2 regions of the Parageobacillus sp. KH3-4 genome follow, and region 2 is predicted to be linked to the other one. Evidence: riboswitches for the same ligand, from Rfam matches in the RefSeq annotation. Region 2 holds a riboswitch; the other holds the start of a gene.
What was found. Region 2 has a riboswitch for thiamine pyrophosphate ahead of thiM (hydroxyethylthiazole kinase). Riboswitches for the same ligand answer to the same signal wherever they lie in the genome.
Positions count from the first base shown of each region.

Region 1: another riboswitch for thiamine pyrophosphate. It lies ahead of tenA (thiaminase II); the one in region 2 lies ahead of thiM (hydroxyethylthiazole kinase).

Region 1 is NZ_AP025627.1:3,121,706-3,125,921, reverse strand. It holds gene MWM02_RS15725 (class I SAM-dependent rRNA methyltransferase) at 1-1,082, opposite strand, end outside; gene MWM02_RS15720 (hypothetical protein) at 1,172-1,408, shown strand; TPP riboswitch at 1,480-1,587, shown strand; gene tenA (thiaminase II) at 1,687-2,385, shown strand; gene MWM02_RS15710 (ECF transporter S component) at 2,369-2,959, shown strand; gene MWM02_RS15705 (ABC transporter ATP-binding protein) at 2,978-4,216, shown strand, end outside.
Region 2 is NZ_AP025627.1:1,545,338-1,549,553, forward strand. It holds gene MWM02_RS08060 (DUF6044 family protein) at 1-1,007, shown strand, start outside; gene MWM02_RS08065 (glycosyltransferase family 2 protein) at 1,021-2,046, shown strand; TPP riboswitch at 2,103-2,215, shown strand; gene thiM (hydroxyethylthiazole kinase) at 2,277-3,086, shown strand; gene thiD (bifunctional hydroxymethylpyrimidine kinase/phosphomethylpyrimidine kinase) at 3,101-3,904, shown strand; gene thiE (thiamine phosphate synthase) at 3,914-4,216, shown strand, end outside.

The sequences.
Region 1 (4,216 bases), 1.6 Mb from region 2:
TGCCGCAAAATTTTCTTCGCGTCAAACGCCGCTTCTGCGATCATCGCTTGGAACAAATCGGCGTGAACATGATACGAGCAGCTGGCGGTGACGAAAAAGCCGCCATCTTTGACAAGCTTTAAGCCGTTTAAGTTAATGTCTTTATAGCCGCGCAACGCTTTCGGAACGGCTTGTGCCGATTTCGCAAACGCCGGCGGGTCAATGATGACGACATCCCATTTCTTTCCGTCGCGAACTGCTTCGCGCAAATAATCGAAGGCATTGGCGACGACAAAATCGACGTTGGTAAAGCCGTTTAGCGCCGCATTGCGCTTTGCAGTTTCAATAGCGTGTTCGGAAATATCGACCGCGGTGACGTGTTTCGCTCCATATAAGCACGCATTGAGCATAAACGAACCGGTATGAGTAAAACAATCGAGCACCGTTGTATCGCTGTTAATAAGCGGTTTAATCGCCGCGCGGTTTTGTCTTTGGTCGAAGAAAAATCCCGTCTTTTGCCCGTTTTCAATGTCAACGATATATTTGACGCCGTTTTCTTCAATCAGCACTTCCGTTTCCGACTCGCCGTACCAAAAGCCTTTTTCTTGAGGCAATCCTTCCAGCTCGCGGACATACACGTCATTGCGCAAATAAATCGCTTTTGGCTGAAAAACTTCCAGCAAGCCGCGCAAAATCCAGTCTTTCCGTTTTTCCATTCCAAGAGAAAGAATTTGCGCGACAAGCACGTCTTCGTATTTATCGACGATCAGCCCCGGCAAAAAGTCGGCTTCGCCGTAAATGGCACGGCATGAGCGAACGCCGGGAATCATTCGCTGGCGGTACTCCCATGCTTTGCGGATTCGGGCGACAAACAATTGTTCATTTAGCTCTTCATCGGGATTTTGTGTCAAAACGCGCACAATAATTTGCGATTTCGGGTTAATATAGCCCTTTGCCAAAAAGTAGCGTTGATGATTGTATACATCGACAAAATCGCCTGGCTCAAAATCACCTTCAATATAATCGACTTCGCTTTGAAAAATCCACGGATGTCCTTGTTCTAACCGTTTTTTCCGCTTTCGTTTTAAAAATACGTTTGCCACGTTCTCCACTCCATTATGATGATGTAGTCGTTTGCTTTTTCTATGATACAGAATTGCGGCAAAAGAAGCAATGTGGACAGCGTGTCAACATGCGGGGATATAGATCAGATGATCGCAGCGGCAGGTTGGGGATTGAGAAAGCAAGTAAAAGCGCATTGGATTGGCATAGGGAATACGATTATCGGCAACGACAGATGGCCAGTCTGAAAACGATCGTCGGTGTAAAAATTCAAGCATATGCAGCGGTGAAGCGCCTGACGAACGCGGCAGGGCGCGAAGGGGAAACGCGTTATATAGGCGATGTGGCGAAAATTTCGGATGCGTAGCCGAAAAAGGGTTGACAATGATATTCACAGTGATATGATATACTCAAATAAGAAAATTTCATAGCGGACGCACAATCCACTAGGGGGGCCTTCAGAAAGGCTGAGATCAAAGTGTGCCTTTGAGACCCTTAGAACCTGATCTGGGTAATACCAGCGTAGGGAAGTGGAGTGGCGCAGTCGTGGTTTTTCCGTGTTTTTTGGCGACTAGTGTTTAACACCACTTTCTTTGCGCTTTTGTAAAGGAAGTGGTGTTTATTTTTTTAAAAGGGGAGATAAAGATGTCGTTTGCGATGGAATTGCGGAAAAAGGCCGACACCATTTGGCAGGCAAGTTTTGAACATCCTTTTGTGAGAGAGTTGGGGGAAGGGACGCTAGACCTTGTTCGTTTTCGTTATTATGTCATGCAAGATGCATATTATTTGCGCCATTTTGCGAGAGTGCAAGCGCTTGGAGCGGCGAAGTCTCCGGATTTGGCGACAACCGCACGCATGGCGCATCATGCCCAAAGCACATGTGAAGCGGAATTATCTTTGCATGAGACGTTTGCCGAGCTGCTTGGGATCACGGAAGAAGAGAAAGCGTCATTTATTCCGGCCCCAACCGCATACGCATATACGTCGCATATGTACCGGGCTGCGTACGAAGGACATCTAGGAGATGTGATTGCAGCGATTTTGCCGTGCTATTGGCTCTATTATGAAATTGGCGAGAGATTAAAAGATTGCCAGCCAGAAGAGCCAATCTATCAGAAATGGATTGGAACATACAGCTCCGAATGGTTTCGCGGCCTAGTGAAAGAGCAAATCGCCCGTTTGGATGCGATCGCCAAAGCAGTTACCGAATCTGATCGCAAGCGGATGGAGCAGCATTTTCTTATTAGCAGTGAATATGAGTACGAATTTTGGGAAATGGCATATCGTTTAGAAACATGGCCATCAGCAAGAAAGGAGATAAGAGAACATGCCAGCAACAACTAAAGGATTGAGGCTCGTTGATATTTTAACGACAATTGTGATTGCTGTCGTTTTTGGGATCATCTATAAAATTTGGGGGCCGCTTTATTACTCTGTTAAGCCACTCGGCTTCCATATTGATCAATTGATTTACGGCATGTGGTTTATCGCTGCGTCGGTGGCGTACTTGTTGATTCGTAAACCGGGCGTCGCGCTATTGGCGGAAATTGCTGCTTCTTCTGGAGAATTGATTATGGGTTCCGAATGGGGGTTAGAAGTGCTCATTTACGGAGTTGTGCAAGGACTTTTAGCGGAAGCAGTGTTTGCCGCATTTCGCTATAAACGATTTGACGCGTTGGTCGTGTCGCTTGGAGCGATTGGCTCGACGATCGGTTCGCTTGTGATGGATTTTTACAAAGGGTATATTGAAGCACTGGCTCCTTGGAACTTGGCGTTATTCCTTATCGCCCGCTTTATTGGCGCGATTGTCATTTCTGGTGTTTTCGCTGCTTCGCTAGTAAAGGCGTTGGAAAAAACGGGAGTGGTACAAATGCTGCGTCCAGCTTCAAAAGATGATTACGACGCGCTTGATCGTTAAAAAGGTGGCGTGCGAACGATGAAACCGATAGCTTCTGTGGAACGGTTGCGCTTGAAATTTCCTGGGAAAGATACGCTGTTATTCAAAGATTTATCGATCACATTTTACGAAGGAGAAAAAGTGTTGTTGCTCGGTCCATCCGGGTGCGGAAAATCGACATTGTTGCAAGTGCTGTCTGGCTTGATTCCGCATTCAATCGACGTTCCGATGAAAGCGGAACGGGTGCAGCTTCCCGATCATTGGGGTTATGTCTTTCAAGATCCTGATTCACAATTTTGCATGCCGTTTGTCGATGAAGAGATTGCCTTTGCGCTTGAAAACATCGGTGTGCCGCGCGAACAGATGAAAGAGAGGATCGAAAATCTGCTAGAAGCGGTTGGGCTTTTTGTCGATCCACATACTGATATTCATACGTTATCGGGAGGGATGAAGCAGCGGCTCGCCCTTGCTTCCGCGCTCGCGTTAGAGCCGGATGTGCTGTTTTTGGACGAACCGACGGCGATGATTGACGAAGAAGGGACGAAAGCGATTTGGCAGACGGTCAAACAAATCGCTCGCGACAAAACAGTGATCATCGTCGAACATAAAATCGATCATGTGCTTGATTTCGTCGATCGGATTATTTTATTGAACGATCAAGGCAAGATCATTGCTGATGGTCAAGCGCAAACGGTGTTTTCTAATTATAAAGACGTCATTGCTTCCCAAGGCATTTGGCATCCTGGCGTCTGGGATGAATATATAGCGAAGCGGCAATACCGGCGGGCGGCCGTCCAACAAGAGAAAATGATTCATCTTCGCCAATTTCGTGGATACCGCCTGCGCGATGTAAAAATACGCGTCGATGAAGCGACTGTGCGTGCGGGGGAATGGATTGCCATTACCGGCAAAAACGGTGCCGGGAAAAGCACGTTGTTGCACGCGTTGATGAAACTGATCCGCACAGACGGAACATATGAGTTATACGGAGAAGACAGCAAGCGGCTGAAACAGCTTCATCGTTTGATTGCGTTTGTCTTTCAAAATCCGGAATTTCAGTTTGTCGCTAATTCCGTGCGGGAGGAGATTGCATATTCGCTTCGTTTGGAAAAACGAAGTGAAGAGGAAATTACAGAAACGGTTGAACAATTGCTGCGTCGCTTCCACCTTTGGGAACAGCAAAATCAACATCCATATCAGCTTTCGATGGGACAAAAACGCCGTTTAAGCGTAGCTGCTTCGATTGTAAGTGGACAGCGAATTTTCCTGCTCGATGAG
Region 2 (4,216 bases):
TTTATTTGGCGATTGATTATCGCTTTGTTCATTCGCTGTTATTTTCCGATGAACCGACGAGCCGTGATGAATATTTTCACGCTCGTCTGCCGCTGTGGCGCGTCGTACGTTTGATGGTGAAAAATTACGTTCTCGGCCATACGCATGTGATGACGGTGCACGGACTGGTCATTTTGCCGGTGACGTTAACGGCGTTGTACATCGTTTGGATGAAAAAGTTATGGAAGCAGGAAAAGCTGTTTATATTTTTACACGTGTTGAATGTCGCGCTGTCGACGTGGTACGCGTTTTGGTTTTACAAAGGATGGGTTCCGTTAACGGAGCGTTTCGACATTCTTGATAAATTTAATTTTGCCCGCTATCACTTTTTGCGGCCGACAGTTATTTACGTACTGTTTGCCGTTTCGCTCAAAATTTTATGGCAACAAGGAATTTTATGGAAAAATGTGTGTTTTGCGGCGCTTGCTGCCCAGTTCGTCGTTCTTGCCGCTTTTAACGAGGAAGTTGCGCATCGCAATAAGCCGTCGTTTCGCGAGTTTTATGCGGAAAAGCAGTTTCAAGAAATGAAAGAATATATTGGACGGCCCGTTCATACATACCGTGTCGCCAGCATCGGCATTCATCCGGCAATCGCGCAATATAACGGCTTTTACACGTTGGATACGTATAACAATTTTTATCCGCTTTCGTATAAGCACAAGTTTCGCCAAATTATCGAGCAAGAGCTGGCAAAAAACAAAAAGCTGCGCGAATACTTTGATGAATGGGGAGGGCGCTGCTACATTTTTGTCGACGAATTAGGGAAACATTATATGTTTAAAAAACATTCCAAACGAACAATTAGACGTTTACAGCTAAATACCGACGTGTTTCACGAAATGGGCGGCCGTTACATTTTTTCGGCGTTGCCGATTGAAAACGCAAAACAAAATCAGCTGGCGCTTGTAAAAGTGTTTCGTTCCAAACAATCGGCATGGACGATTTATTTGTACAAGGTGATGCCGTAAGGAGGGGATAGACATGAACGAACCGATGCTTACGATTGTCGTGCCGTGTTACAATGAAGAAGAAGTATTGCCGGAAACGATCGATAGGCTACGCGGCCTGCGTGAGGAGCTGATCGCCGAGCGGCTTATTTCTCCCGAAAGCGCGTTATTGTTTGTCGATGATGGAAGCGATGACGCGACGTGGGACATTATTTATAAAGCAAGCTTGCGTTATCCAGACGTAAAAGGGTTGAAACTTGCGCGCAACGCCGGTCATCAAAACGCGCTGCTGGCGGGACTTTTAGCCGCGAAAACGCGTTCTGATTGCATCGTTTCCATCGATGCCGACTTGCAAGATGACATTGCTGTTATTCGCGACTTCATCGAAAAGTTTCATGAAGGCTATGAAATCGTATATGGGGTGCGGAATAAGCGTGATACTGATACGTTTTTTAAACGCCACACCGCCCAATGGTTTTATAAACTGATGAGGGCGATGGGGGTCGACCTTGTGTATAACCATGCCGATTATCGTTTGCTGAGCCGGCGCGCGGTCGAGGAGCTTGAACGGTTTGAAGAGGTGAATTTGTTTTTGCGCGGAATCGTGCCGCTGCTTGGCCTCCGTTCCACAACCGTCCAATATGACCGGAAAGAGCGTCTTGCAGGAAAAACGAAATATCCGCTCAAAAAAATGATTGCGTTTGCTTTTGATGGAATCACTTCGTTTAGCGTTACGCCGATTCGCATGATTTCACTCATCGGCTTTGCTTCTTTTTTCATTAGCCTATTATTCGGAGGATATTTCCTTTTTTTAAAATTTACCGGCCATACGCAGACAGGATGGACATCACTCATTATATCCATTTGGTTTCTCGGCGGCTTGCAGCTGATTGCCTTTGGCTTGATCGGGGAATATATTGGAAAAATTTACAAAGAAACAAAACGCCGCCCTCGATACATTGTCGATCTTGATTTATTTAATTTATGGGAGCCGCAGCATCGCTCCCCTGCGCTAACCGAAAGATCAACGATGACAGGAATGAGAAAACACCGTTCGTAATAATTTCACTTGCAATATGTGAAAAGAAGGAGTAGACTTTTTGGTGAAAAATTATATATGTTATTTGCGGGAGCTTGCGGAAGCAGGCTGAGAGTACGGCTATATTCCGCCGTTGACCGCTCGAACCTGTTTGGGTAATGCCAGCGCAGGGAAAGTGACTATGAGATGCGTATACACTTTGCTTGCGCGCAAAGTGTTTTTTATTTTGCAAAAAAGGGAGAGGATGGGACATGAATAGCCAGGAAGCGGCAAACGTATTGCAAATGGTGAGAAAAGCCAACCCGCTCGTACATAATATTACGAACGTTGTCGTAACGAATTTTACGGCGAACGGTTTGCTTGCGTTAGGCGCTTCACCGGTGATGGCGTATGCGAAAGAGGAAGTCGCCGATATGGCCAAAATCGCCGGAGCGCTCGTTTTAAATATCGGAACATTAAATCAAACGGAAGTAGAAGCGATGGTCATCGCCGGAAAGTCGGCAAATGAAGCGGGCGTCCCGGTTATGTTTGATCCTGTTGGCGCCGGCGCGACGCCGTATCGCACGGAGACGGCGCGAAACATCGTTCGCAATGTGGCAGTATCGGCCATTCGCGGCAATGCGGCGGAAATTGCCAATGTTATTGGGGAAACGTGGAAGATTAAAGGAGTTGACGCTGGAGAAGGAAGCGGCGATGTCGTTGCTTTGGCGAAAAAAGCGGCGAAGCAGCTGAAAACGGTAGTCGTCATTACCGGAAAAGACGATGTCGCGACAGATGGAGAGACAATATATATCATTCATAACGGACATCCATTGTTAACGAAAGTAACCGGGACCGGCTGCTTGTTGACATCCGTGATCGGCGCTTTTGCCGCGGTGGAGCGGGATGTGCTAAAAGCGGCGGCAGCGGCGCTTGTCAGCTACGGGGTTGCCGCAGAAATCGCAGCAAAAAATGCAGGAGACCAAGGACCTGGCAGCTTCCAAATCGCCTTTTTGGACGCGCTTTCCCGCGTGGAAGCGGAGGAAATCAGCAAATACGGGCGCATCGAACAAGGAGAATGAAAGGAGAGAAAATCATGGTATATAAAGCGTTGACGATTGCCGGTTCAGACAGCGGCGGCGGCGCTGGGATTCAAGCGGATTTAAAGACGTTTCAAGAATTGCGTGTATTCGGAATGTCCGCGTTAACGGCGGTAACGGCGCAAAACACGCTCGGCGTGCAAGGAGTGTACCCATTGTCGCCGGAAGCGGTCGCGCAACAAATGGAATCCGTCGGCACCGATTTAGGAGCGGATGCGGTAAAAACGGGGATGCTGTTTAGTGCAGAAATTATTGAAGCAGTTGCCGCGAAAGTGAAACAATTCGGATGGGACCGTCTCGTCGTCGACCCGGTCATGATTGCCAAAGGCGGCGCCCCGCTGTTGCAAGAAGAGGCGGTAAGCGCGCTGAAAACATATTTGCTTCCGCTCGCGATGGTGGCAACCCCAAACATTCCAGAGGCAGAAGCGTTAACCGGCCTGGAGATTCGAACGATCGAGGACCGCAAAGAAGCGGCGAAACGCCTGCATGAACAGGGAGTGAAATATGTCGTAATTAAAGGCGGACACGACGATGACGGAGAGGAAACGGTCGATATATTATATGATGGCAGCGAATTTTTCTATTTCACAAGCAAGCGCATTGATACGAAACATACGCACGGAACGGGCTGTACGTTTTCCGCGGCGATCACGGCGGAGCTCGCCAAAGGAAAAACGGTTCAAGAAGCGGTGCAGACAGCGAAATCGTTCATTCAAGCCGCCATTGAGCATGAATTAGGCATCGGCCACGGCCACGGTCCGACGAACCATTGGGCGTACCGGGACAACCAAACACGGTAGGTGAGGAAATTGGCGCGGATCGCGAGTGAAGAGATGAAGCAACGATTGAAAGTGTATTTTATTATGGGAAGTGTAAACTGTAAAAAACAGCCATTCGAAGTGTTAACAGAAGCGATCGATGGCGGAATCACGCTGTTTCAATTTCGTGAGAAAGGGAGCGGCGCGTTTGCCGGCGAACAAAAATACGAGTTTGCCAAACAGCTGCAAGCCATTTGCCAAAAGCGCGGCATACCGTTTATCGTCAATGACGATGTCGAACTAGCGCTTGCTATTGATGCTGATGGGGTGCATATCGGGCAGGATGATGAAGAT